2 regions of the Microbacterium sp. NPDC078814 genome follow, and region 2 is predicted to be linked to the other one. Evidence: predicted binding sites of a transcription regulator. Region 2 holds the regulator's gene; the other holds the start of a gene.
The links. Region 2 encodes HrcA, which represses chaperone genes, less so after heat shock. Its sites were predicted from a motif close to TTNGCACTCGNNNNNNNCGAGTGCNAA; they were not measured.
Positions count from the first base shown of each region.

Region 1: a site for HrcA is predicted at 11,402-11,428, ahead of groES (co-chaperone GroES). Genes of this name have one in related genera too.

Region 1 is NZ_JBFBLT010000005.1:315,780-330,204, forward strand. Features, by position in the region: gene AB0300_RS12250 (ATP-grasp domain-containing protein) at 1-570, opposite strand, end outside; gene AB0300_RS12255 (response regulator) at 570-1,616, opposite strand; gene AB0300_RS12260 (DUF2277 domain-containing protein) at 1,755-2,066, opposite strand; gene AB0300_RS12265 (hypothetical protein) at 2,167-2,577, shown strand; gene guaB (IMP dehydrogenase) at 2,650-4,152, opposite strand; gene AB0300_RS12275 (branched-chain amino acid ABC transporter permease) at 4,469-5,755, shown strand; gene AB0300_RS12280 (branched-chain amino acid ABC transporter permease) at 5,759-6,736, shown strand; gene AB0300_RS12285 (ABC transporter ATP-binding protein) at 6,726-7,724, shown strand; gene AB0300_RS12290 (ABC transporter ATP-binding protein) at 7,721-8,488, shown strand; gene AB0300_RS12295 (ABC transporter substrate-binding protein) at 8,554-9,810, opposite strand; gene rarD (EamA family transporter RarD) at 9,955-10,887, opposite strand; gene groES (co-chaperone GroES) at 11,019-11,315, opposite strand; gene AB0300_RS12310 (class I SAM-dependent methyltransferase) at 11,466-12,671, shown strand; gene AB0300_RS12315 (hypothetical protein) at 12,681-13,874, opposite strand; gene AB0300_RS12320 (hypothetical protein) at 13,858-14,425, opposite strand, start outside.
Region 2 is NZ_JBFBLT010000002.1:213,648-228,072, reverse strand. Features, by position in the region: gene AB0300_RS04325 (HIT domain-containing protein) at 1-35, opposite strand, end outside; gene AB0300_RS04320 (16S rRNA (uracil(1498)-N(3))-methyltransferase) at 74-802, opposite strand; gene dnaJ (molecular chaperone DnaJ) at 805-1,917, opposite strand; gene hrcA (heat-inducible transcriptional repressor HrcA) at 1,954-2,985, opposite strand; gene hemW (radical SAM family heme chaperone HemW) at 3,095-4,312, opposite strand; gene AB0300_RS04300 (DUF1990 family protein) at 4,312-4,965, opposite strand; gene AB0300_RS04295 (GIY-YIG nuclease family protein) at 5,163-5,483, shown strand; gene lepA (translation elongation factor 4) at 5,590-7,458, opposite strand; gene AB0300_RS04285 (ABC transporter permease) at 7,701-8,684, shown strand; gene AB0300_RS04280 (ABC transporter permease) at 8,686-9,624, shown strand; gene AB0300_RS04275 (ABC transporter ATP-binding protein) at 9,621-11,549, shown strand; gene AB0300_RS04270 (ABC transporter family substrate-binding protein) at 11,682-13,394, shown strand; gene AB0300_RS04265 (alpha/beta hydrolase) at 13,468-14,199, shown strand; gene AB0300_RS04260 (MFS transporter) at 14,191-14,425, opposite strand, start outside.

The DNA of each region.
Region 1 (14,425 bases), on a different contig from region 2:
GACCGAGTACTCCTCGCCGGGGAGGAAGTCCTGCACGATCAGCCCCTCATCCGTGGGGAGGGCGGCGAGCGCCTCCGCGTCGGGGACGAGGCGCACGCCGCGGCTGCCCGCCCCCTGCCGGGGCTTGGCGAACACGGGGAACTCCCACGCGACCTCCGCGGCATCCGGGCCGGCGAGCACGGTGCGCGGCACACGACCGGTCGGCGCGCAGCGCGCCGCGAGGGCGAGCTTGTCGAGGGCGGTGTGCAGCGTGTCGGCGGGCGGCGCGGCGAGGACCGCGGGGGCCAGCTCGTCCCGGCGGTCCGCGAGCGCGATCAGCTCCACGTCGACGGTGGAGACCACGAGGTCGAGACCGTCCTCGGCGACCATCCGCGCGATCGCCGGCACGAAGTCCGCGTCCCGCCCCGGGGGAACCAGACGACGCTGCGCCGGCGGGACGAGGTAGATGCCGCTCGCCCAGCCGTCCATGTCGGCCGCGAAGACCGTCAGATCGGACCGGCGCAGCAGGGAGCGGATCACCGCGACTCCGGCGGGGCCCCCGGCTCCGGTGACCAGTACGCGCTTCGTCATCAGCTCTCCCGTCGGGTCAGTTCATGGGCGCCGATGAACTCGGCGGTCTCGCGCACGACCTCCAGCGGCTCGACGGCCACGCCGCCGCCGAACCGCGACCAGTAGCGGGCGGTGGCCGTGACGAACTCCGGCGCGAGGTACTCCCGGTTCGCGGCGGCCTGGGACTGGAAGCACTCCAGCAGCCGCAGCTTGTCGTCGAGGAAGCGGTCGATGCGGACGAAGCGCGTGGGCCGGTAGTCGATGGTCGCGGACGGGCTCTGGTAGCACGCGACCGTGCCGACGCGGCGCGTCGCGACGATCGTCGCCTCGTTCACCGCGCGGTGATCCTGGTGGCGGTCATGGTGCGAGTGCGTGTAGACGATGGTCGGCTGGATCTCCTGCACGACCTCCTCGATGAGGCGGACGGTCGACCCGCCACCGGAGATCTCGGTGTCGACGAGGTCTTTCACGAACAGCCGGGCGCCCACCTGCTCGGCGGCGGCGAGGGACTCGTGCTGGCGGCTGTCCGCATCACCGCCGCGCGCTCCGCGGGAGAGCGTGAGGATGGTGATGCGATCGCCGGCGGCCGCATGGGCTGCGAGGATGCCGCCGACACCGATCTCGACGTCGTCCGGGTGCGCTCCGATCGCGAGGACGACCTCACCGGTCTTCGCCTCCGCTGTCCGGCGCCGGGACTCCTCGACGAGCCGGGTGACCGACTCCACGAGCCGGGCGTTGTCGAGCGGCTTGGTGAGGAACTCGTCGGCCTGCGCCCGGAGCGCGGAGACGGCGTACTCGACCGAGACGTGCGCCGTCATGACGATGACCGGCACGGTGGGCATGAGGCGGCGCAGCTCCGCGAGGAGCTCCAGGCCGCTGAGTCCCGGCATCTCGATGTCGGTGACGACGACGTCGGGTTTCACCGCCGCGGCCTTCTCGAGCGCCGACCGGCCGTCGTCCGCGAGATCGACGACGCAGCCCGCACGCCGTTCCAGGACGGTCTTCACGAGCAGGGCGACGTCGTGGTCGTCGTCGACGACGAGGATGCGAGGGGGGACCTCAGCCATGTACAGCTCTCCTTGGGGAGATTCCCTGCCGAGGGGATTCGGCGGTGCGACCGCGGTGCCTTCATCACCGGGCCGCAGGGAAAGTCGAGCGGGGTACGTCGATTCTGGCACAGGGCTCCACCCCCGGCCCGCAGCGCTTCAGCCCGCGCGCGCCGCCCGCTTCTCCTCCTGGTAGAGCCGGATCGCCTCGTACCGCTCCGCCGACCGCGCCCGCCTCTTCGCCGCCTGCTCCTCGCGGTTCTTGGGCGGCGCCGAGGTCACGAGATCATCGAGCAGCCGCCGCGTGGCCACGGCGATCTCGGCCACCGCGCGATCGAAGACCTCACGGTTCGCCCGCGACGGCGCCGTCGTCCCGGAGATCTTGCGGACGAACTGGAGCGCAGCCTCGCGGCACTCCTCGTCGGTGGCCGCGGGCTCGAGGTTGTTCAGAGGCACGATGTTCCGGCACATACCGGCACCGTACGCGCGGCTCACGGGCCGCGAAAGGGGGATGGCATGCCCGTCCCGCCGTCGCTACGCTCTGGGCTACGACCGGAACCGAGGAGAGATCATGACCGACGCACCGCCGCCCGACGCCCCGCCGCCCTACAACCCGCCGCCGCCCAGCAGCACGCCCTCGCCGTATCCCGCCGCCTCCGCTCCCCCGCCCGGCACCGCCTCCGCGCAGGACGTGCCGACGTCGCCCCCGGGGCGGGTGCTGTCGATCATCGGCCTCGTGCTGGCGTTCCTGCTGCCGCCGGTCGGCCTCATCCTCAGCATCATCGCCGCCGTGCAGCTCGGCAAAGCGAAGGCTCCCAAGGGCATCGCGATCGCCGGCATCATCGTCGGCGCCGTCCTGACGATCTTCGCGATCATCGGCATCATCCTGCTGGCGACCGTGCTGGCCGGCGTGATCGGGACGTGCGCCGAGCTCGGCCCCGGGGTCTGGGACGTCGGCGGCGTCACCTACCGCTGCGGCTGACCGCACCGCGAACGGCGAGGGGCCGGATGCAGCGCATCCGGCCCCTCGTGCGTCCCCTTGCGGGGGTTGCGGTCACTTCTTGTAGTTCGGCGCCTCGACGACGATCTGCACGTCGTGCGGGTGCGACTCCTTGAGCCCGGCCGAGGTGATGCGCACGAACTTGCCGCGCTGCTTGAGCTCCTCGATGGTGCGGGCGCCAACGTAGAACATCGACTGCCGCAGGCCGCCGACGAGCTGGTAGGCGACGGCCGAGAGCGGGCCGCGGTAGGGGACCTGGCCCTCGATGCCCTCCGGGATCAGCTTGTCGTCGCTGGGCACGTCGGCCTGGAAGTAGCGGTCCTTCGAGTAGGACGTCTGCTTGCCGCGCGTCTGCATGGCGCCGAGCGAGCCCATGCCGCGGTACTGCTTGAACTGCTTGCCCGACTGGAAGACGATCTCGCCCGGCGACTCGTCCGTGCCGGCCAGGAGCGAGCCGAGCATCACGGCGTCGGCACCCGCGACGAGCGCCTTCGCGATGTCGCCCGAGTACTGCAGGCCGCCGTCGGCGATCACCGGGACGCCGGCGGGGCGCGCCGCGAGCGAGGCCTCGTAGACGGCGGTGACCTGCGGCACGCCGACACCGGCGACCACGCGGGTGGTGCAGATCGAGCCGGGGCCCACGCCCACCTTGACCGCGTCCACGCCCGCGTCCACGAGCGCCTGCGCGCCCTCGCGGGTGGCGACGTTGCCGCCGATCACGTCGATGTGGGCGAACGACTCGTCGGCCTTGAGGCGCTTGACGAGGTCGATCACGCCCTGCGACTGCCCGTTGGCGGTGTCCACGACGAGCACGTCCACCCCGGCGTCGCGGAGGGCCTCGGCGCGCTCCCACGCGTCGCCGAAGAAGCCGATCGCCGCGCCCACCCGCAGGCGGCCCTGGTCGTCCTTGGTGGCGAGCGGGTACTTCTCGCTCTTGTCGAAGTCCTTGATGGTGATGAGGCCGGCGAGCTTGCCGTCCTCGTCGATGAGGGGCAGCTTCTCGACGCGGTGCTTCGCGAACAGCGCGATGACCTCGCCTGCGGCGACGCCGACGGGGGCGGTGACGAGGTTCTCCCTCGTCATGACGTCCTTGACGAACGTGCTCTGACGCTCGAAGCCGGAGACGAAGCGCATGTCGCGGTTCGTGATGATGCCCACCAGGCGACCCTCGTCGTCCACGACCGGGAGGCCGGAGATCCGGTACTTGGCGCACAGCGCGTCGACCTCCTCCACCGTCGCGTCCTGCGTCGTGGTGATCGGGTCGGTGATCATGCCGGACTCGCTGCGCTTCACGCGGTCGACGTGCGCGGCCTGGTCGGCGATCGAGAGGTTGCGGTGCAGGATGCCGATGCCGCCCTCCCGGGCCATGGCGATCGCCATGCGGGATTCGGTCACCGTGTCCATCGCGCTGGAGAGCAGCGGCGTCGCGACGGAGATCCGTCGGGTGATCCGGGACGACGTGTCGGCCTCACTGGGGATGACGTCGGTGTGCCCGGGGAGCAGCAGCACGTCATCGTAGGTCAGTCCGACGAAGCCGAAGGGATCGTGCTGGTCCATGGAATCTCCTCCTGCGCGAGTGGCGCGGATCCGGGTGCGAATGGGGGGTCGACGTCGGCCGGTGCGCGGGCGTGACCCGTATGGAGATTCTAAGCGAGACACGCCCGAGAACATTCCCAGGGCCCTGTCGTTACCGGACCGTTGGCCGGGACGATAGGTGATTCGCCGATCGCCCATTACGCTCAAGTGCGTCGTCCATCCCCGCGGTTCGACCCGAGCCCGCGGAGACAGCACTCACAGTGGAGGTTGCGTGGGACCCACAGCACTCGCCGGACCGCGAAAGCGCCCTTGGGCCTTCGCCTTCTTCGGAATCCTGATGGCGCTCGCGGCATCGCTCCTGCTCCCTCCCTCAGCGGCCTCCGCCGAGACCACGGACGACGGGCAGGAGGTCACCGACTTCTACTTCGCCGGCGTCGTCACCAACGGCGACGAGCCCGTCGAAGGCGTCGTCATGACGATCGAGGGCAACGGCTTCGACGCCGAGACCGAGACGGACGCCGAGGGCAAGTGGCGCCTCTACGTGCCGGAGAAGGAGACGTACACCCTCACGGTGGACGAGTCCACGCTTCCGGACGGCGTGATCGTCGACGCGACGCAGCTTCCCGAGGGCATCCAGCCCGTCGCCGGCACCACCGCCTCGTTCGAGCTGGAGTTCGGTCTCACCGGGACGAAGATCGTCAACCTCTTCCTCGGCGAGGGCGAGCGGGTGACCGTCTCCTTCCTCGATCAGCTCCTGTCGCGCCTGGTGGGCGGTCTGAACTTCGGGCTCCTGCTGGGGCTCGCCTCGATGGGCGCCGCACTCATCTACGGCACGACCCGGCTGTCGAACTTCGCGCACGGCGAGATGGTGACGTGGGGCGCGGTGATCACCCTCGTCGTCACCTCCTTCTGGCAGCTCCCGCTGTGGGCCGGCATCATCGCCGCGGTCATCGGCGGCGCGGCGCTCGGCTGGGCGCTGGACGCCGGCATCTGGAAGCCGCTGCGCCGCCGCGGTCTGGGCGTCGTCCAGCTCATGATCGTCAGCATCGGCCTCTCGCTGGCCCTGCGCTACGGCCTGCAGTACATCATCGGCGGCAACACCTACCAGCTGCCCGGCGCGAGTCCGGAGCCGATCCGCCTCGGTCCGATCTCCCTGTCGTACATCGACATGATCGGCATGGCCACGAGCATCATCGTGATCCTCGGCGTCGCGTTCTTCCTCACCCGCACCCGCACCGGGAAGGCGACGAGGGCGATCTCGGACAACCCGCAGCTCGCCGCCGCCTCCGGCATCGACGTGGACAAGGTCATCCGCGTCGTCTGGATCCTCGCCGGTACCCTGGCCGCGATCTCCGGCATCCTCTGGGCATACTTCCGCCCCGGCGTGAAGTGGGACATGGGCATGCAGATGCTGCTGCTGATGTTCTGCGCCATCACGCTCGGCGGCCTCGGCTCCGCGATCGGCGCGCTGATCGGCTCGATCATCGTCGGCCTCGCCGTCGAGGTCTCCACGCTCCTCGGAGTGCCGACCGACCTCAAGTACGCCAGCGCCCTCGTCGCGCTGATCATCATCCTGCTCGTGCGACCGCAGGGCATCCTCGGACGCAAGGAAAGGTTGGGCTGACGCATGGACTTCGGAAGCATCTTCGGCAACACCGCCTCCTACCTGTTCAGCCCGACGACGATCGCCTACGCGCTCGCGGCCACCGGCCTCGCGGTGCACTTCGGGTACACGGGTCTGCTCAACTTCGGCATGGCGGCGTTCATGGCGATCGGCGGCTACGGCTACGCGATCTCGATCCTCACCTTCGGATTCCCGTGGTGGCTGGGCGTGCTCGTCGGCATCACCGGCGGCGCGCTCTTCGCCCTGCTGCTGGGCATCCCGACCCTGCGGCTGCGCGCCGACTACCTCGCCATCGCGACCATCGCAGCCGCCGAGGTCGTCCGCCTGATGTTCGTCACCGAGCTCTTCAAGGACTGGACGAACTCCGCGGGCGGTCTGTCCGGGTACCACCAGAGCTTCCGCGACGCCAACCCGTTCCCCCCGGGGACCTATGGCTTCGGCCCGTGGACGTACAACGCCAACGACCTCTGGGTGCGGGTGTTCGGTCTGCTCACGCTCGCTCTGACGATCCTCGTGGTCTGGGCGCTCATGCGCAGCCCGTGGGGCCGGGTGCTCAAGGGCATCCGCGAGGACGAGGACGCCGTGCGCTCTCTCGGCAAGAACGTCTTCGCCTACAAGATGCAGGCGCTCGTGGTGGGCGGTGTGATCGGTGCGCTCGGCGGCATCGTCTTCGTCCTGCCGTCGGCGGTCATCCCCGGCAGCTACTCGACGTCGCTGACGTTCTTCCTGTGGACGATCCTGCTCCTCGGCGGCGCGGCCACGGTGTTCGGCCCCACGCTCGGCGCCGTCCTGTTCTGGGTGGTGTTCGCCTTCCTCGGCGCGCTCCTCCCCGCGATGGCCACGGCCGGCTACCTGCCCATGACGAGCGCTCAGGCCGACGTGGTGCGCTACATCCTCATCGGCATCGTGCTGATGCTCATCGTCGTGTTCCGCCCGCAGGGCATCCTGGGGAACAAGAGGGAGATGACCTTTGTCAAGTGAGAACGACGCGGCCGTCACGCCCGCGAAGAGCGCTCCCCGCGCCAAGACCACCGGCCTCGCCGCGGGCCCCGCCGCCCCCGGAGTCAAGAAGGTCGACCCGATCCTCGTCGTGGACGCCGTGCAGCGGCGCTTCGGCGGCCTCACCGCGGTCGACGTCGATCATCTCGAGATCCCGCGCGGCGCCATCACGGCGCTCATCGGCCCCAACGGCGCCGGCAAGACCACGCTGTTCAACCTCCTGTGCGGCTTCGATAAGCCCAACAGCGGCACGTGGTCCTACGACGGCAAGAACCTGTCCGGAATCCCGTCGTTCAAGGTCGCCCGGATGGGACAGGTGCGCACCTTCCAGCTCACCAAGTCGCTGTCGTTGCTGACCGTGCTGGAGAACATGAAGCTCGGTGCGAAGGACCAGCGCGGCGAGGGTTTCTGGGCAGGGCTGTTCCCCTTCCTCTGGCGCAAGCAGGAGCAGGAGATCGAGCAGCGCGCCCACGAGCTCCTCGTGCGCTTCAAGCTCGACGCCAAGGAGCAGGACTTCGCGGCGTCGCTCTCCGGCGGGCAGCGCAAGCTGCTGGAGATGGCCAGGGCCCTCATGAGCGACCCGAGCCTGGTGATGCTCGACGAGCCGATGGCCGGGGTGAACCCCGCCCTCACGCAGTCGCTCCTCGATCACATCCTCGACCTCAAGGACCTCGGGATGACCGTCCTGTTCGTGGAGCACGACATGCACATGGTCCGTCACATCGCCGACTGGGTGGTCGTGATGGCCGAGGGGCGCGTGGTGGCCGAGGGGCCGCCGGAGACCGTCATGGAGGACCCCGCGGTGGTGGACGCCTACCTCGGCGCCCACCAGGACGTGGACCTCGGCGCCGTCACCGGCCGTCTCCCGGTGATCTCCGACGCCGACGCGGAGCGCATCCGCGAGCAGATCGAGACAGAGGTCGAGGCCGAGGTCGAGGCCGAGGACGCCGCCGAGGAGGGCAAGGCATGAGCACCGCAACCCCCGCCGAGGGCGCCGCCCGGGCCGACGACGTGGTCGTCGAGCTGAAGGACGTGCACGCCGGCTACCTGCCGGGAGTCAACATCCTCAACGGCGCCAACCTCGTCGCCCGCCAGGGTGAGCTCATCGGCATCATCGGCCCGAACGGCGCCGGGAAGTCGACGCTCCTCAAGGCGATCTTCGGCATGGTGAACGTCCGCGAGGGCGACATCACGGTCAAGGGTGAGAGCATCGTCGGTCTCAAGGCCGACAAGCTCGTGCGCCGCGGTGTGGCCTTCGTGCCGCAGACGAACAATGTGTTTCCTTCGCTCACCATCCAGGAGAACCTGGAGATGGGCCTCTACCAGAACCCGAAGATCTTCGCGGAGCGACTCGAGTTCGTCAGCAGCATCTTCGCCGAGATCGGCAAGCGCCTGAAGCAGCGGGCCGGCTCGCTCTCCGGCGGTGAGCGGCAGATGGTGGCCATGTCGCGCGCGCTCATGATGGACCCCTCGGTGCTCCTGCTGGACGAGCCGTCCGCCGGCCTCTCCCCCGTGCGACAGGACGACGCCTTCATCCGCGTCTCCGACATCAACAAGGCGGGCGTCACGACGATCATGGTCGAGCAGAACGCCCGCCGGTGCCTGCAGATCTGCGACCGCGGCTATGTGCTCGACCAGGGCAAGGACGCCTACGAGGGCACCGGCCGGGAGCTGCTGAACGACCCGAAGGTCATCGGCCTCTACCTCGGCACCCTCGGGACCGACGCGGCCTGAGACGCGGCCCAGGAACGACGAAGGCCCCGGATGCCGAAGCATCCGGGGCCTTCGTCGTCGCTGCGTTACTTGATGCGCGAGGTGACGTTCTCGGAGTCGAACTCGTAGACGCCGATGGCAGCGCCCTTCGGGTCGTTGTTCTCGTCGAACGTGATCTCACCGGAGAGGCCGTCGTAGTCCGGCGTGCCGCCGTCGTTGATGATCGCGGCGCAGTCGGCGTAGTTGTCGCACTTCTCGCCGTCGCCGTCACCACCGGAGACGGTGATCATCTCCGCGGCGATGTCCGGGCCCTCGACCGAGCCGGCCTTCAGCGCGGCCAGAGCGATCAGCACCACGGCGTCGTACGCCTCGGCCGAGTACGTCACGGCGTCGATCGGGTCGTTGCCCTCGGCCGTCCAGACCGCGTTCAGCTGGTCGAGGAAGTCCTGCGGCAGCTCGGCGCCGGCGCGGGTGCCCTTCGAGCCCTCGAGGCTGACCGACACGTCCGCACCCCAGTCCTTGAGGTTGCCGTCGACGAGGTACAGCGACCCCGTGTCGACCCCGGCGTTGCCGAGCAGCGGCGCGATCGTGGCGAACTGGTCGTAGGAGACGACGGCGACCGCATCCGGCTTGGCCGCGGCGATCTCCGAGACCTGGGCGTTGAACTGTCCGTCGCCCTGGTTGTACGAGGCGTCGGCGACGACCTCGCCGCCGGTGCTCTCGAAGGTGGCCTTGATCGCCTCGAACAGCCCCGTGCCGTACGGGTCGTTCTGGTAGATGATGCCCAGCGTCTTGTGACCGTCCTCGGCGATCTCGTTGCCGAGCACCTCGCCCTGCAGGTTGTCGCTCGGCGCGGTGCGGAAGTACAGCGGGTTGATGCCCGTGAAGTCCGGCGAGGTGTTGGACGGGGACACCGTCAGGATGTCGGCACCCGCGTTGCCGTCGAGGATGAGCTTGGTGACGCTCGAGGACGCCGCGCCGATCATGGCGGTGATGCCGTCGTTGCGCAGGTTGGTGATGGAGGTCTCGTAGGCCTTGTTGTCGAGGTCGCCCTCGTCGGCCGTGCTGAGGTCGATCGTGATTCCGGCGTCGGCCTCGTTGATCTGATCCACGGCGAGCTGGACGCCGGCCTCCATCGGCGCGCCCAGGAACGCGAGCGTACCGGTGGCGGGCAGCAGCGAACCGAGCTTGAGCGTCAGGTCGGCGGCGGGCTTGTCGCCACCCCCGTCCGACGGCTCCGCGTTCGGCGTGCTGCTGCAGCCCGCGATGATGAGGGCGGAGGCGCTGACCAGCGCGATCCCGGCGAAGATCCTCGCGCTGCGCGAGCCCTTCAGTGCGTTCATGATGCTCCCTTGCGTAAACGAACGTGGATGGTGACCACAGTCGGGTGCTCTAACACTAGGGCGTGCGCCCCGCGCGCAGGAGGGGCAAGTATCTCGGTGCGTTAACGATCCAGGACAGCTGTTTCCGCCGGTGGGCGGGCGGGATCAGAGCCCCGCGGCGGGGGTGTCCCGACGGCCGCGCCGTGCGGCGAGGAGCAGATCGACGACGAAGACCGCGATCGCGATCCACACCAGGACGAACCCGATCCAGCGCTCCGGCGGCATCGGCTCGTGCAGCACGACGACCCCGATCAGGAACTGGAGGATCGGGGTGAGGAACTGCAGCATGCCGATGACGGCGAGATCGACGCGACGCGTGCCGGCCGCGAACAGCAGCAGAGGGACGGCCGTCGCCACTCCCGCGAACGCGAGCAGCACGGCATGCGGCCCGCCCGCGGTCCCCATGGTCAGGCCGGCCGGCGTCGTCGCCACGATCACGAGCTGCACCACCGCGATGGGGATCAGCCAGAACGACTCGAGCGTCAGCCCGCTCACCGCGTCGACGGCGGGGCCGATCTTCTTCTTGATGAGCCCGTACAGGCCGAAGGAGGCCGTGAGCGTCAAGGCGATCCAGGGGACGTGGCCGTACGCCACGACGATGACCACGACCGCGATGGCCGCGATCCCGACGGCCGCCCACTGCAGCCGGCGGATGCGCTCCTTGAGCACGAAGACGCCGAGCAGCACCGTCGTGATGGGGTTGATGAAGTAGCCGAGCGCCGTCTCCACCACGTTCCCGCTCAGCGTGCCGAGGACGAAGACCTGCCAGTTGACGTAGATGAGGAGGCCGGCCAGGGCCGTCCACCCCAGCAGCCGCGGACTCCGGACGATCGCGAGGAAGGCGGCCCATCCCCTCGTGACCGTGAGCAGCAGGAGACAGAAGACGACGGAGAGCAGCACCCGCCAGGCGACGACCTCCCACGGACCGGTGGGCTGCAGCAGGAGGAAGTAGAGCGGCAGGACGCCCCACAGCAGGTAGGCGCTCCCGGCGTAGGCGACGCCCGCCGTCCGGGTGGCGCGGGTCGTCTCAACGGTCACCGCACAACCCTATGCCTGCGCCGCCGGGCGACGCGCCGTTCGGGACGCAGAAGAGGGCCCGGATGCCGAAGCATCCGGGCCCTCTGCGGACCGGGTTCCCGTCCGGCGAGCGGAGGGAACCGGGTGTGCGATCAGCGGACGACGACCGCCAGGACGTCGCGAGCCGACAGGACGAGGAACTCGTCCGCGCCGAACTTCACCTCGGTGCCGCCGTACTTGCTGTAGAGCACGCGGTCGCCGACGGCGACGTCGAGCGGAACGCGGTTGCCGTTGTCGTCGATACGGCCGGGGCCGACCGCCACGACCTCGCCCTCCTGGGGCTTCTCCTTGGCGGTGTCGGGGATGACCAGGCCACTCGCGGTGGTCTGCTCGGCCTCGACCTGCTTGATGACGATGCGGTCCTCGAGCGGCTTGATGGAAACCGACACGGTCTACCTCTTCTTTCTTGACGCTGACACGAAAGACTCGTTCGCACTCTCAACCCGAGAGTGCTAATGCCAGTGTAGGCGGTCGGCTGGCACTCATGCAATGCGAGTGCCAACCCCGATCCGGCGGCGACCGGGTCCTAGGGTGGGAGGGTGGAGATGTCCGAGCTGCGCGCCCTGCTGACCCCCGCCGGCCTCGAGCTGCTCGATGCGCTCGGGCCGGTCACCTCCACCGCCGAGGCGGCCGCAGCCGTCTCCCGGCTGCGCGCCGCCGGCCACTCCCCCGACCTCGTCTCCGCCGTCGTCGGCCAGGCGCACCTGCGCGCCAAGGCCACGGCGAAGTTCGGCCCGTTCGCCGCCCGCATGCTCTTCACCCGCGCGGGCCTCGAGCAGGCCACACGCCTCGGAGTGGCCGCCCGCCACGCCCAGCGGATCCGCCGGGCCGGCCTCACGAGCGTCGCCGACCTCGGCTGCGGGATCGGCGGCGACGCCCTCGCGTTCGCCGGCGCCGGACTGGCGGTGCACGCCGTGGACGCCGACGAGGTGACCGCGGCCTTCGCCGCCTACAACCTCGCCCCGTTCGGGGAGGACGCCACAGTACGCCACGCGACCGCGGAGGAGGCCCTCGGAGAACCGGTCCCCGGCCAGGCGATCTGGATGGACCCCGCCCGCCGCACCTCCGGGCACAGCGAGACCCGGCGCGTCTCCGCCGACGACTACTCGCCGTCGCTCGACTGGGCGTTCGCCGTCGCCGCGCAGCGCCCCACCGGGATCAAGCTCGGCCCCGCCCACGACCGCGACCGCCTGCCCACGGACGCGGAGACGCAGTGGGTCAGCGCCGACGGGAGCGTGGTCGAGCTCGTGGTGTGGTCGCGCGAGCTCGCGAGGGAAGGGGTGCGGCGCTCCGCTCTCGTCATCCGCGGCGAGCGCTCGCACGAGCTCACCGGATCCGCGGATGCCGAGGACGCGCCGGTCCGTGCGCTCGGGGCCTTCCTCCACGAGCCGGACGGGGCCGTCATCCGGGCCCGGCTCATCGGCGACGTCGCCCGCAGCCTCGACGCGGGGATGCTCGATCCGCGCATCGCGTACCTGACCTCGGACGCCGCCCTGACGAGCCCGTTCGTGCAGTCCTTCCGCGTCCGGGAGACGCTGCCGATCACGCCGAAGACGATCAACGCGGCCTTGAAGACCCACGGCATCGGCCGCATCGAGATCAAGAAGCGCGGGGTGGACGTCGATCCGGCGGCCTTCCGGCGCAAGCTGACCCTGCGCGGCGACGCCGAGGCGACCCTGATCCTCGCCCGGTTCGGCGATCAGCGCCGCGCGATCCTCGCCGACCGGGTGCCCGCCGCGGACTGAGAGAGCGTGTCAGCCCTCCGGGTCGCGGCCCGGGATGTCGACGCGGATCGGATCCCCGGGCGGGCCGGTGGTCACGAGGTAGGACTCGCCCGTCGCCGCGTCGACGACGGCGGGGCCCGAGGTCACGGTGAGATAGGGCGTCTGCCAGCGCGTGAAGTCCACCTCGATGACGGATGCCGACAGCAGCTCCCCGGTCTCCTGGTCGACGTCGAGCAACTGCACGCGGAGCCCGGACTGGACGGCTTCGTCGATCGTGGCGCACTGGCGCGAGCCGTCGGCGTCGACGATCAGGCAGCGCTGGGAGGGCCCGCTCTCCGTGCTGCGGTCGCCGAGCCAGACCGGCTGCTCGCGGAACGACCCGAGGACGGAGAGGTTGAGGTCATAGCCGTCGCCGACGAGCTCTTCCGCCCTCGCGCGCTCCGCCTCGCCGAACTGGGCGACGAGCGTGGAGCTGCCTCCCCAGCGCTGGATGCTCACCATCGGCTCGTCCGTGGTGGAGAAGAGCATGACCGCCGTCACGCTGTCGAAGGAGAAGGAGCTCTCCTCGTCGTCCGCGGAGGAGACCGGCACGGGGAGCGAGGCGTACAGGCCCGTCCCCACCTCCTCCCCGGCCAGGCAGGTCGACTGGGAGTCGGCGCCCACGTCGAGGATCAGGCACCGGGTGGCCCCGTCGTCCTGTGTGGCGAACCAGGCGAGCGCCCCCTCCGCCTCTCCCACCGGGCGGACGGAGCCGGGATCGTAGTCCTCCCCGGCGAGTTCGATCCGCCGGTCCTCCTGCGCCTCCGTCAGGGGGAACGCGTCCGGTCGCGGGGCGAACAGCGCCCACCCGGCCCCCACGCCGATCGCGAGGAGAGCCGCCGACGCCACGAGGACCGGCACGAGACCGCGGCGGTTCGCGGCCGGCGCCTCGGACGCGGAGACGTCCTCCGTGTCCTCCGGCGCGGCGTCTTCCGCGACCGGCCCTTTCTCCGGCTCCGGGAGAGCGTCCGCGACCTCCTTCGCACCGCCGGGGTCCGGGGGTGCGGACGTCGCCGGCTCCTCGGACGCGGACAGAGCCGTGCGGCGGCGCTCCGCCTGGAGCTCCTCCAGCCGGAGGGCTGCGGCAGCGTCGAGCCCGCCGTCACGGCCGTATGCCGCACGCTCCAGCGCCCGGCGCTCCGCGTCGTCGTCTCCGGACTGGGGTCGGTCAGTCTCCTCCCGCACCGACGTCGCTCCCTTCTCGGATGATCACGAAGGACGGGGAGCCACCGCCCGGCAGCTCGTAGGTCGTCAGGCCGCCGGTCTCCGCGTCGGTCAGCTGCAACCTCAGCCGACCGTCGTGCTCCTGCAGCGTCTCCGTCGTCTCGCAGGCTTTCGGCGCGTCCGGTGTCGCCCCGTCGTAGACGAGGCACTGCCGCCCCGTCTCGGCCTCGGAGGCCGTCCAGATCGGGACGTCGCGGTCGTACCCCACGACCCAGATCGAGTGGGGGTCGAAGCCGTCCTCGACCAGACGCGCGGCCGTGCGGGTCTCTTCCTCGTTCGCATAGGTGATGCCGCTGCCCTCACCGGAGCCGTACTCCGAGACGCCGACGGCCACCGCCGGTTCGCCGTCGGGCGTGAGGAGCAACTGCGCCATGACCTGTCGGGTGTACTCGTCGTCCCGCTGCGTCGTCACCTCGCCCCACAGTCCTTCCTTCTGGACGGCTTCCCGCTGGTTGCAGCTCGGCGTCGTGCTCTCCGCCGATCCGAGGACCAGGCAGACGCTCGCCCCGCCG
Region 2 (14,425 bases):
GTGAGGATGCGCGTGAAGATCGAGGGTTGGCTCATGCTCTCAGCTTACTGGGGGGGACGCGAGGCGCGGCCGGTCACCAGCGCCCGAGGGCCGCGGACAGCACGGCGATGGCCGCGGGGCCCGCCGTGGACGTGCGCAGCACGGTGTCACCGAGCAGCACGCGTTCGGCGCCGGCGGCGGTGAGCTTCTCGAGCTCCTCCGGAGCGATCCCGCCCTCCGGACCCACCACGAGCACCAGGTCACGGTCATCCGGCACCAGGGCGGAGAGCCGCGCGGGCGCGGTCGGGTCGAGCAGGAGCACGCGCTGCGTCGCCGCGCGGGTCGCGAGCTGTGCGGTCGTCTCCGGGGCGGCCACCTCGGGCACCCAGGCACGGTGCGCCTGCTTCGCGGCCTCGCGGACGATCGTCGCCCAGCGCTCGCGTCCCTTCACCGCCTTCGGCCCCTCCCAGCGCGACACGCTGCGACCCGCCTGCCACGGCACGATCTCATCGACGCCCAGTTCGCACGCGGCTTGAACGGCGAGCTCGTCGCGGTCGCCCTTCGCGAGCGCCTGCACGAGCACGAGGCGCGGGCTCGCCGGCTCGTGCTCGACGCGCGCGCTGATCCGGACATCGACGCGCGACGGCGACACCGCTTCGGCCACGCCCGTCAGCCAGATGCCCCGACCGTCACCGACCGTGACGGCCTCGCCGACGCGCAGCCGCCGGACGACGGCCGCATGCTTCGCCTCGGCCCCGGTCAGGGAGACGAGGCCGCCCACCGCGGCATCACCCGCGGATTCGACGAGGAAGTGCAGCGCCACGATCAGTGGGCGCGGAACCGGTCACGCAGCTTGGAGAACAGGCCCTGCTGGAACTGCGCGAGCTGCGGGCCCGGCGCCTTGTTCTTCTTGGCGAAGTCCTCGATGAGCTTGCGCTGCGCGGAGTCGAGCTTGGTGGGGGTGACCACCTGCACGCCGACGCGGAGGTCGCCGCGCTGGGTCCCGCGCAGCGGCGTGATTCCTCGGCCCTTGATGGTCAGCACGTCACCGGACTGCACGCCGGCGCGGATCTCCAGGTCGACCTCCCCGTCGAGTCCCTCGATCGAGGTCTCGGTGCCGAGGATGGCGTCGGTCATGGACACCTCGAGGGTGGCGAGCAGGTCGTCGCCGTCACGGCTGAAGGCGGGGTGCGGGTTGACCGTGACCTCCACGTAGAGGTCGCCGTTCGGGCCGCCCGCGCGGCCGACCTCGCCGGAGCCGGGGAGCTGCAGCCGCAGTCCGGTCTCGACGCCCGCCGGGATGTCGAGGGACACCGTGCGGCGCGAGCGGACGCGTCCCTGCCCGCCACAGGTGCCGCAGGGGTACGGGATGGTCGTGCCGTAGCCCTCGCAGGTGCCACATGGCTGGGAGGTGACGACGTTGCCGAGAAGGCTCCGCACCTGACGCTGCACGTGCCCCGTGCCGCCGCAGATGTCGCAGGTGACGGGCGACGTGCCCTCCTGGCAGCACGAGCCCTGACAGGTCTCGCAGAGCACGGCCGTGTCGACCTCGATGTCGCGGTGCGCACCGAAGACCACATCGCCGAGATCGAGGGTGACCCGGACGAGCGCGTCCTGACCGCGCTCTCGCCGCGATCGCGGACGGGCGCCGCGTCCGCCACCCTGTGACGCGCCGAAGAACGTCTCGAAGATGTCGCCGAAGCCTCCGAAGCCGCCGAAGTTGTTCGCGCCGTCACCGCCGCCCATGTCGTACCGTCGGCGCGACTCCTCGTCGCTGAGCACGTCGTAGGCGTGCGTGACGAGCTTGAACTTCTCCGCAGCCTCCTCCCCCGGATTCACGTCCGGGTGGAGCTGCCGCGCCAGGCGCCGATACGCCTTCTTGATCTCGTCGGTGGAAGCGTCCCGGGACACCCCGAGAACCTCGTAGTGGTCCGCCACAATCGCCTTTCTGCGTGTGATTTCCGTGGGGCCGCGTCAGCGGCCGGCCTCGTCGTCGTCGAGCATGCGCGACAGGTAGCGGGCGACCGCCCGCGCTGCCGCGAGGTTGCTCGGATAGTCCATCCGGGTCGGTCCCATGACGCCGACCCGTGCGGTCCCCGAAGGCGCCGCGTAGTTGCTGGCGACGATCGACGCCTCGCCGAGCCCGAAGGAGGCGTTCTCGGTGCCGATGCTCGCCGCGAGGCCGTGCTCGTCCGGCACCATCTCGCTCATCAGCCGCAGCAGCGTGACCTGCTCCTCGATGGCCTCGAGGAGGGGGTGGATGCTGCCGCGGAAGTCCTGTTCGCGCCGCGCCAGGGTCGCCGCTCCGGCCATCACGAGCCGCTCCTGCCGGAAGCCGCCGAGTTCGTCGATCACGACGCCGGCGAGGGTGCGGAGCACGCGATCCTGCGGCGTCTCCTCCGTGGCGAGCAGCGCCTGAAGCCGGTCGGAGGCCGCCGCGATCGCCTGCCCCGTGATGAGGGCGGACAGCCGCGCGCGCAGCACGGCGAGGTCGGCCTCGTCGATCGCGTCCGGCAGAGCGGTGATCCGCTGCGACACCCCACCGGCGTCCGTCACCAGGACCGTGAGGAGCCGGTTCGGGGCCAGCGTCACGAGCTCCACGTGGGTCACGTGCGCCCGCGCGAACGACGGATACTGCGCCAACGCGACCTGGCCGGTGAGCTGCGTGAGGACGCGGACGGTCCGGACCATCAGGTCGTCGAGGTCGGCCGGGTCGGCGAGGAACGACTCGATGGCGGAACGCTGAGCGGTGGAGAGAGGACGGAGCTGGGCGAGGTGATTGACGAACACCCGGTAGCCCTTGTCCGTGGGGACGCGCCCGGACGACGTGTGCGGAGCCGTGATCAGCTCCTCGTCCTCCAGCTGCGCCATGTCGTTGCGGATGGTCGCGGCCGAGACCCCGAACGAGTGCCGGTCGACGATGGAACGGCTGCCCACGGGCTCGTGCGTCTCGACGTAGTCCTGCACGATCGCGCGGAGGACCTGCAGCCCTCGCTCTGTGACCATGGCTTCCCCTTCCCGCCGACCGGATGCTGGCACTCTGCTGCCCTGAGTGCCAATCCTACCTCCTGCGACCGGGAGATCTCCGAAGGCGGGGCAGCGCCGGTGGAGCCGCTCAATCCGTCAGTTCGCGCACGACGGCGTCGGCGAGGAGGCGGCCGCGGAGCGTGAGCTGCACGCGCCCGCGGATCGCCGCCGGCGCATCGATGAGACCGTCGGCGATGAGGCCGGCGATGCGGTCCCTGTTCTGCTCCGGGACGTCGGTCACCGCGATCCCCTCACGGATGCGGCTGAGGAGGAGGATGCGCTCCAGGGTCCGCGCCTCCGGGTCCGGACGCTCGCGTCCGGCCGCCGGCGAGGACGAGGCGGCCAGCCGCTGCGCGTAGGCCGCCGGGTGCTTGACGTTCCACCACCGGAGTCCGGCGACGTGGCTGTGGGCGCCGGGGCCGAAGCCCCACCAGTCGCTCCCCCGCCAGTACGCGAGGTTGTGCCGCGACCGCTGCCCCTCGCTGCGGGCCCAGTTGCTGACCTCGTACCACTCGAACCCGGCGGCGGCGAGGCGCTCGTCCGCCAGCTCGTACATGTCCGCCTGCAGGTCGTCGTCCGGGGTCGGCACCTCACCGCGACGGATCTGTCGCGCGAGCTTCGTGCCGTCCTCGATGATGAGGGCATACGCGGAGACGTGGTCGGACTCCAGGGCGAGGGCGGCGTCGAGCGAGGCCTCCCAGTCGGCGAGGCTCTCCCCCGGTGCGCCGTAGATGAGGTCGACGCTGACTGCGAGTCCTGCCTCCTTCGCCGCGGCGACGGCGGTGCGGACGTTCTCGGGCCGGTGCGTCCGGTCGAGCGCGGCGAGGACGTGCGGGACGGCGGACTGCATGCCGATGGACAGCCTCGTGACCCCCGCCTCGGCGAGGATGCGCGCGACCTCCGGGGTCACGGTGTCGGGGTTGGCCTCGACCGTGACCTCCGCGCCCGGTGCGAGACCGAACGCCGCGGTGGCCGCTCCCAGCATGCGGGCGAGGTCCCCCGCGGGAAGCAGCGTGGGCGTGCCGCCGCCGAAGAACACCGTGTTCATCGGGCGCAGCGCTCCGGCCTCGTCCAGCACCGTACGCGCGAGGGCGATCTCGCCGATGAGGGTGGACCTGTAGTCCTCCTGCTTCGCCCCGCGGAGCTCACCGGACGTGTACGTGTTGAAGTCGCAGTAGCCGCAGCGCACGCGGCAGAACGGGATGTGCAGGTAGGCGGAGAACGGCGTCTCGGCGGAGATCGGGAGGTCGGCGGGGAGTCGCCCGTCCGCGGGCGCCGGATCCCCGAGCGGAAGTGGTCCCGCCATCACACCGGAGTCGCGTAGAGCGGGGAGATCGCGCGGAGGTAGCGCGCGAACAGCTCGCGACGGCGGCGCTTCATCAGGGCGGGGACGAGCCGATAGAGCAGCGTGTTCGGGGCGTCGAAAGCCCGGACCGTGAACCAGACCTCGTCGTTGTCCTCGCGCCAGTCCACGTCGAACGACTCCTCGCCGCTCACGACGGAGCCCCCGACCGTGCCCAGCACGAAACCGATCCGCCGGGTCTCCTCGGTGACCGAGATCACACGGAGCTCGGAGTCGGCGCGCATGCCGCCGACGCGACCGCGGAGGTGGAGCGTCATGCCCGCGCCCACGAAGGGCATCCCCTCGGCGTCGTAGCGCGGCTCCACATCCCGCTTGCTCGGCGCGATGGGATTGCCCTCGGCGTCGAAGCTCACGCCCGCATAGGCGGGGCCGGGAGCAGGGCGGACGTCTTCCACGGACAGCCCGGCCGCACGCTGCGCCGTCCACGACAGCAGGGCTTCGCCGGCCGTCTGGAAACGCTCCTCGCCGCTGCCGATCCGCCAGTATTCCTCCGCCGGGATGCTGCGCTCCGGCGGGTACTGCATCAGATCGGGGGCGTGGGTCGCACCCACGGCCGCATAGTCCACCGTGTCGTCTCGGAAAGTCCCGCGCCGCATGAGATCCAGCCTACTTCGGGTTCCCTGAGCGAACACCCCCCGCGCCGCACGCCGTCACATCCCCGGGAGGGCTGGGCCCCTGATGCTGGGTCCCTGAGCCTGTCGAAGGGCTCCTCCACAACGCTGGGTCCCTGAGCTTGTCGAAGGGATCCCCCACGCCCCGGGAAACCCACACACTCCTCGGCCAGGATGGCCCGATGCCATGGACCTACATCCTCGAATGCCGTGACGGCAGCTTCTACACCGGCAGCACGAACGGCGACCTCGAAGCCCGCGTCTGGGAGCACAACCACGACGACCCGTTCGCCGCGAACTTCACCCGGAGACGCAGGCCTGCGGAGCTGGTCTACGCGGAGCACTTCGACACCGTCGACGCGGCCTTCTTCCGGGAGAAGCAGATCCAGGGATGGAGTCGTCGGAAGAAGATTGCGTTGATCGAGAGTCGGTGGAAGGACCTTCCGTCGTTGTCGAGGTCGTACGGTGCGCTTCGACAGGCTCAGCGACCCAACGACGGCTGACCGCTTCGACAGGCTCAGCGACCCAACGCGGACTGACCGCTTCGACAGGCTCAGCGCCCCAACGACGGCTGACCGCTTCGGCGGGCTCAGCGACCAGCGGGGTGGGCTACTTCTTGTCCTTGGTCTCGACGTCGCCGGAGAGCGCGGCGATGAACGCCTCCTGCGGAACCTCGACGCGGCCCACCATCTTCATGCGCTTCTTGCCCTCCTTCTGCTTCTCGAGGAGCTTGCGCTTGCGGGTGATGTCACCGCCGTAGCACTTGGCGAGCACGTCCTTGCGGATCGCGCGGATCGTCTCCCGGGCGATGATGCGCGCACCGATCGCGGCCTGGATCGGCACCTCGAACTGCTGGCGAGGGATGAGCTTGCGCAGCCGCTCCGCCATCATCGTGCCGTAGGCGTAGGCCTTGTCCCGGTGCACGATCGAGCTGAACGCGTCGACCTTCTCCCCCTGCAGGAGGATGTCGACCTTGACCAGGTCGGCCTCCTGCTGCCCCGACGGCTCGTAGTCCAGGGAGGCGTAGCCCTGCGTCTTGGACTTGAGCTGGTCGAAGAAGTCGAACACGATCTCACCGAGGGGCATGTTGTAGCGCAGCTCGACGCGCTCCTCGGAGAAGTACTCCATGCCCAGCAGCGTGCCGCGCCGTGACTGGCACAGCTCCATGACGGTGCCGACGTAGTCCTTGGGAAGCAGGATCGCCGCCTTCACCATCGGCTCGGACACCGAGCCGATACGGCCGTCGGGGTACTCGCTCGGGTTCGTCACGGTCACCGTCTCGCCGGTGTCGCTCGTCACGACCTCGTAGATCACGCTCGGGGCGGTGGTGATGAGGTCGAGGCCGAACTCGCGCGAGAGGCGCTCGGTCACGATCTCCAGGTGCAGCAGGCCGAGGAAGCCGCAGCGGAACCCGAAGCCGAGCGCCACGGAGGTCTCCGGCTCGTACTGCAGCGAGGCGTCGGAGAGCTTGAGCTTGTCCAGCGCCTCGCGCAGTTCCGCGTAGTCGCTGCCGTCGATCGGGTAGATGCCCGAGAAGACCATCGGCTTCGGGTCCGTGTAGCCGGGAAGCGCCTCCGCCGCGGGCTTGCGCGCGTTCGTGATCGTGTCGCCGACCTTCGACTGCCGCACGTCTTTCACGCCGGTGATGAGGTAGCCCACCTCGCCGACGCCGAGACCCTTGGTCGGGGTGGGCTCCGGGCTCGACACCCCGACCTCGAGGGCCTCGTGGTTCGCGCCGGTGGACATCATCTGGATGCGCTCGCGGGGCGAGAGGCTGCCGTCGACCATCCGCACGTAGGTGACGACGCCGCGGTAGGCGTCGTACACGGAGTCGAAGATCATCGCCCGCGCGGGTGCGTCCGCATCCCCCACCGGAGCCGGGATCTCCTCGACGATCCGGTCGAGCAGATCCTCGACCCCCATTCCCGTCTTCCCGGACACGCGCAGCACGTCCTCCGGCTTGCCGCCGATGAGCGAGGCGAGCTCCTTCGCGTACTTCTCGGGGTCTGCGGCGGGGAGGTCGATCTTGTTGAGGACGGGGATGATGTGGAGGTCGTTCTCCAGCGCGAGGTAGAGGTTGGCCAGCGTCTGGGCCTCGATGCCCTGCGCGGCGTCGACGAGGAGGATGGCACCCTCGCACGCGGCCAGCGACCGGGACACCTCATACGTGAAGTCGACGTGACCGGGGGTGTCGATCATGTTGAGCGCGAAGACCTCGTCCGGGCCCTGTGCCTGCCCCAGAGCCCACGGCATCCGCACCGCCTGGCTCTTGATCGTGATGCCGCGCTCCCGCTCGATGTCCATCCGGTCGAGGTACTGGGCGCGCATGTCCCGCTCCGCGACCACGCCGGTGATCTGGAGCATGCGGTCGGCCAGGGTCGACTTGCCGTGGTCGATGTGGGCGATGATGCAGAAGTTACGGATCTGCGCAGCCGGCGTCGCGGCAGGCTGAAGCGGGGTGAGAGCGCGTGGGGACATGTCCCGTCGATTCTACGGTGAGGGTCCTCATAATCCCCATTCGTGCGTATCGGTGATAGTCTCCCGAAGTTGCCCGGGATCAATCCGTGACACCGGATCCCGTAAGCGATACGACTCCGTCACAGACTCCGTGAGGGCTGTCGCGTCGCGCGGAACGGCGGATGAAACCCGATCATCCGCCCGGCTCAGCGTTGCGTCGGCAGACCCCGAGCGCGTCTGGAGAAGAGAAAGACAAATCCCCCTTGATCAAGTACCTCGCGCGCCGTGCCCTCGGCTGGCTGCTCATGATCGTGGTCGCGACGAACCTCACCTACTTCCTCGCGTGGGGCTTCCTCGATCCGCGCAGCAACTACGTGGGTCGTCGCCCTCCGCTCACCGAAGAGCAGATCGTGAACACCCTCGCTCCCCGCAACCTGAGCGACACCGTCCCGCTCATCGAGCGGTGGTGGACGTGGCTCACCGGCATCCTGCTCCGCTGGGACTGGGGCGTGAGCCCGACGGGCGGATCCGTCAACGAGCAGGTCGCCTACCGCATGTGGGTCAGCGCGGAGCTCGTCCTCGGCGCGACGATCCTCACGACGGTCCTCGGCATCGCGCTCGGCGTGTACACCGCGTCTCGGCAGTACAAGCTCGCCGACCGCATCGGCCAGGCGACGAGCATCATCACCCTGAACATCCCGATCGTCGTCGCGGCGTTCGCGATCGTCCTGCTCGCGATCGGCCTGAACAACGCCACCGGCACCCGCATCTTCTACGTGACCGGTAACGCCAGCCAAGGGGTCGAGGGCTTCTTCCCCACCCTCATAGACGTGCTGCAACACCTGACGCTGCCGACGATCGCGCTGGTGCTCACCGGGTACGCGAGCATCCACTTCCTGCAGCGGTCGCTCCTGCTGGACAACATCAACGCCGATTACGTCCGCACGGCCCGCGCGAAGGGCCTGACCAAGCAGCAGGCCATCCGCAAGCACGCGCTCCGGACGTCGCTCATCCCCGTCGCCACGCAGGTCGCCTTCACGATCCCCGCGATCTTCACCGGAGCGGTCCTGACCGAGACGATCTTCGCGTGGAACGGCATGGGCCGGTACTTCATCGAGACCATCACCAAGAACGACATCCACGGAACCGTCGCGATCGCCGCCTTCGGTGCGGTCCTCACGGCGATCGGCGCCATCCTCGCCGACATCGCCGTCGTCGTCCTCGACCCGCGCGTGAGAGTGAGCTGACATGAGCACCGACATGCTCGACCCGACCATCCACCCGGAGCCGGAGACCGCCGGCCCCGAGACCACCCGCGTCGCCACCAAGCGGCTGTCGAAGTGGACGCTGTACTGGCGACGCTTCTCCCGGAACCGCGGAGCCCTCATCGGCCTCGTGATCTTCGTCGTCCTCGTGCTGTTCGCCATCGTCGGGCCCTTCATCGCCCGGTACGACCACATCGAGCTCGACTTCCTGAACCTCAGCACTCCCCCGTCCGCGGAGCACTGGTTCGGCACGAACAACGCCGGAAACGACCTCTTCGCCCAGGTCGCCGTCGGCTTGCAGCGGTCGCTCATGATCGCCATCACCGTCTCCGTCGGCGTCACGATCGTGTCCGCGCTCGTCGGCACGGCCGCGGCCTACTTCGGCGGCTGGACCGAGCGCATCTCGCTCCTGGTCATCCACTTCATGATGGTGATCCCGAGCTTCCTCATCCTCGCGATGATCTCGAACAAGGCCGGCGGTGACTGGCGCGTCATCGCCCTCATCATGATCTTCGTGATCGGGTGGTACTTCCCCGCCCGCGTCATCTGGACGATGGCCCTGTCGCTGCGCGAGCGCGAGTACGTCAGCGCCTCCCGCTACATGGGCGTCGGCGGCATGCGCATCGTGCTCCGCCACCTCCTGCCCAACATCGGCTCGCTCCTCGTCATCAACTTCACCCTCGGCGTCGTCAACGCCGTGGTGACGGAGACGGGCCTGTCCTTCCTCGGCTTCGGCGTCAAGATCCCCGACGTGTCGCTCGGTGCCCTCATCGGCGCCGGCTCGAGCTCGCTGACCACGGCGCCCTGGCTGTTCTACTTCCCGGCGGCGGCGCTGACCCTGCTCACCGTGTCGATGGCGCTCATCGCCGACGGCCTGCGCGACGCCCTCGATCCCACCTCGGCTGCTGGAGGCCGCGCATGACCAACGTCCTCTCCGTCCGCGACCTCAAGGTCAGCTTCGCCTCCGAGGCCGGCCGTGTCGACGCCGTCCGCGGCGTCTCCTTCGACCTCGAAGCCGGCAAGACCCTCGGCATCGTCGGCGAATCCGGTTCCGGCAAGTCCGTGACCTCGCTCGCGATCATGGGTCTCCTCGACGAGAACGCCAAGGTCACCGGATCGATCATGTACGACGGGCAGGAGCTCGTCGGCATGAGCGACAAGCAGCTGTCGGTCATCCGCGGCAACGGCATGTCGATGGTCTTCCAGGACCCGCTGACCTCGCTCACGCCGGTCTACACGGTCGGCGATCAGCTCATCGAGGCCCTCACGGTCCACCGCGGCCTGTCCAAGAAGGACGCCTGGGACCGCTCCGTCGAGCTGCTCAAGCTCGTCGGCATCACCGAGCCCGAGCGCCGGATGAAGTCCTTCCCGCACGAGTTCTCCGGAGGCATGCGGCAGCGCGTCGTCATCGCCATCGCGATGGCCAACGATCCGAAGCTCATCATCTGCGACGAGCCCACCACGGCCCTCGACGTCACCATCCAGGCGCAGATCCTCGACCTCATCGAGAAGGCGCAGGACGAGACCGGCGCCGCGGTGATCATGATCACGCACGACATGGGCGTGGTCGCCCGCACCGCCGACGACGTGCTCGTGATGTACGCCGGCAAGCCCGTGGAGCACGCGCCCGTGCGCGAGCTGTTCCACAAGACCCGCATGCCGTACTCGATCGGCCTGCTCGGCGCCATCCCCCGCGTGGACAAGGCCGAGAAGGAGCCGCTGACCCCCATCAAGGGCAACCCGCCGCTGCTCATCAACCTGCCGGACGCCTGCCCGTTCGCCGACCGCTGCCCGATCGTCATGGACGCCTGCCGCGCCAAGGAGCCGGAACTGCTCCCCGTGCCGACGGGCTCGGGCGACCTGCACCAGGCCGCCTGCATCCGCGCGCACGAGATCGAGGACGGCGGCCTCCTCGGGGGCCTGCCCGTCTACCCCGTCCGCCCCGTCCCGGAGAGCGACCTCACACGGACGCCCCGCGAGGAGCGGCCGATCACGCTCGAGGTGAAGAACCTCCGCAAGACGTTCCCGTTGGTCAAGGGCGCGTTCCTGAAGCGCAAGGTCGGCGAGGTCCAGGCGATCAAGGGCATCAGCTTCGACGTGCGCGAGGGCGAGACGATGGCCATCGTCGGCGAGTCGGGCTCGGGCAAGACGACGACGCTGCTGCAGATCATGGACATGGTCAAGCAGACCGACGGCGACATCGTCATCGCCGGCACCAGCGTCAACGACATCCACAGCCGCAAGGTCGAGCGCGCCCTGCGCCGCGACATCCAGATCGTCTTCCAGGACCCGATGGGAGCCCTCGATCCGCGCATGACGGTGGCCGACATCATCTCGGAGCCGCTCTTCGCGATCGGCACGCCGAAGGAGGAGGCGCACCGGCGGGTGGACGAGCTCATGGACCTCGTCGGGCTCAACCCCGCGCACAGCGACCGCTTCCCGCAGGCGTTCTCGGGTGGTCAGCGGCAGCGCATCGGCATCGCCCGGGCCCTGTCGACGAACCCCAAGATCGTCGTGCTCGACGAGCCGGTGTCCGCGCTCGACGTGTCGATCCAGGCCGGCGTCATCAACCTGCTCGACGAGCTCAAGACCAAGCTCGGGCTGTCGTACCTCTTCGTCGCGCACGACCTCTCGGTGGTGCGTCACATCGCCGACCGCGTGGCCGTGATGTACCTCGGCGAGTTCGTGGAGCACGGCGACGTCGACCAGGTCTTCGACGACCCGCAGCACCCGTACACGAAGGCGCTGCTGTCGGCGATCCCCGTGCCGGATCCCGACATCGAGCGCACCCGCGAGCGGGTGGTCTTCGACGCCGAGACGATGTCGACGAAGCCCGCGACGGTCTGACCCGGATCCCATGCGCGCGTTCCTGGTCACCGTCCGATAACGGTTAGGCGGCATTCACCGCAGCGCCGTGTTCCGGGATACAGCGCGAACTAGTCTTCCCTTTATGAAACGCCGAAAGGCGAAAGGAGCACCATGAAGAACAAGAAGTTGCTGGGGGCGGTCGCGGTCGGCGGCGCCCTCGCACTCGCCCTCGCGGGCTGCGCGAGCGGTTCCGGGAACACCGGTGGCGGGGACAACGGCGAGAAGGTCGAGACCAAGACCGCCGACTACAACCCGCAGGACCGCAGCAACCTCCAGGAAGGTGGCGAGGTCAACTTCCCCATCAACGAGATCCCGGAGCAGCTGAACGGCTTCAACAGCGATGCCAGTGCTGACACCGCTCGCCTGTGGTCGTGGTACATGCCGCAGATCCTCCTGGTCTCGCCGGAGGGCGAGGTCACGAAGAACGACGCCTACCTCGACGCGTACGAGATCGGCGAGGAGGATGGCAACACGACCATCACCTTCACGTTCAAGGACGAGGCGCACTTCAACGACGGCACCGACATGGACTGGACGTCCGTCGACGCCACGTGGAAGGCCAACCGCTCCTACGACGAGGGCTTCAACCCGAACGCGACCGACGGCTACAAGCAGATCAAGACCGTCGAGCAGGGTGACACCGCGAAGACCGCCGTCGTGACGTTCGACGGCATCTACGCCTGGCCGTCCATGGCGTTCCTCACGGGTGGCGTCCTGCACCCGGACATCGCCGACCCGGCCGTGTTCAACGAGGCCTTCATCGGCAACATGCACCCCGAGTGGGGCGCCGGCCCGTACACCGTCGACACGTTTGACGCGAACGGCGGCTTCGTCTCGTTCAAGCCGAACCCCGAGTGGTGGGGCAACGCGCCGCTGCTCGACACGGTCACCTTCACGGCCATGGAGCCCGACGCCTCGATCAACGCCTTCAAGAACGGCGAGATCGACATGGTGGGCGCCAACACCAACGACCGCCTGAAGCAGGTCCAGGAAGTGGACGACACCGTCGTCCGCCGTGCGCAGCAGACCGCCAAGACGGTCCTGCTCGTCGACGCCGACAAGCCGCAGTTCGAGGACATCGACGTGCGCAAGGCGTTCTTCCTCGGCGTGAACGTCGACCAGCAGAAGCAGATCGCGTGGAACGGCCTCGGCTACGAGGAGCCGGTCGCCGGTTCGCTCAACCTGTACTCGTTCCAGGACGGCTACAAGGACTCGTTCGCCGAAGCCGGTCTGAAGCACGACGTCGAGGGCGCCAAGAAGCTCCTCGACGACGCCGGCTGGACCGAGGGCGAGGACGGCATCCGCGAGAAGGACGGCGAGAAGCTCTCCGTCACCTTCCCGATCTTCGGTGAGGACCCGACCATCGAGGCCCTCGCGAAGTCGCTGCAGGCGCAGCAGAAGGAGATCGGCATCGACCTCAAGATCGATGTCCGTGCCTCCGCCGACTTCTCCAGCGACTTCACCACGAAGAACTGGGACGTCGTCTCGCTCCGCTTCACCGACTCCGACCCGTTCGGCCCGGCCTGGTTCTGCCAGCTCTACTGCTCCGACAGCGGTCTGAACCTGTCGGCGACCGGCACGGAGGAGATCGACCAGCAGATCGCCGACGAGGTCGAGAGCCAGAAGGACGCGGAGTCCTGGACCACCGCGGCGATGGACCTCGAGCCGAAGATCATCGAGCAGACCTGGGGCCTCATCCCGCTGTACAGCGGCCCCTCGATCTACGTGGTCAAGAACGGCCTGGCGAACCTCACGCCGGAGCCCTACGTCGGTCTCGACCTGTTCGGCGTCACGCCGGTCGAGAACGTCGGCTGGGAGAAGTAACATCCTCTGACACCTCGTGTCGAAGCGGGGTCGGTGGTCCATCCACCGGCCCCGCTTTCCTTATGCTGAAGGCGTGACCGTCCAGACCGTCCTCGTGCACGGCATCCGCACGTCGGCCACCATGTGGCGGTCGCAGATCGAGTACCTGGGGGCACGCGGGCTCCCCGTCACCGCCGTCGACCTCCCCGGCCACGGCAGCCGGATGGACGAGGACTTCACCCTCCACGAGGCGCTGCACACGATCGATGCGGCCGTCCGCGCCGCGGCCGAGACGGGCCCCGTGCTGCTGGTCGGCCACTCCATGGGCGGGCTGCTCTCGCTCGCGTACACCGGTGGCGCTGAGCCTCCGCCCGTCGACGGACTCGTCGCCGCCGCATGCACCTCGCTTCCCCGCGGCGCCGGGCTGCGCGCGTACCGCCTGTTCGCCCGGGCGGTCGACTCCCTGCCCGACCGTGGCATGTGGCTGACGCAGCGCATGCTCGCCGCGACGATCCCCGAGGAGAATCGCGGAGACTTCGCCGCCGGTGGGTACGCCCTCGACATCCAGGACCAGACGCTGCGCAGCCTCGCCACCCTGGATGTGGCGGCCGCCGTCCCCCGCATCCAGGTGCCCCTCTGGTTCGTGAACGGCCAGTACGATCAGCTCCGGCTTAACGAACCCCTGTTCCGGCGCCTGGCCCCGGAGGCGGAGCTCATCGTCGTGCCACGGACCACGCACCTGATCACGGCCATGCGCCCGCGGGTGTTCAACGCCGTCCTCTCCCTCGCGATCGCGACGATCGAGCAGCGCACGGCGTCAGGCTGAGAGCACCCGAGGCCGCGCGGCGGCGGTGAGCGCTCCGCCGACGAGCGACAGGATGGCTGCCGCGAGGAAGACGAGCCAGAACCCGCCGGCCAGCGCGACGAGGCCGGCCCCGAGGACGGGCCCGATGAGCTGTCCGAGGGCGGCGGTGACGTTCACGATGCCGAGGTCGCGCGCGTGGTCCTGCTCATCCGGGAGCAGGTCGGCCGCGAACGCGAGCCCCACGGTC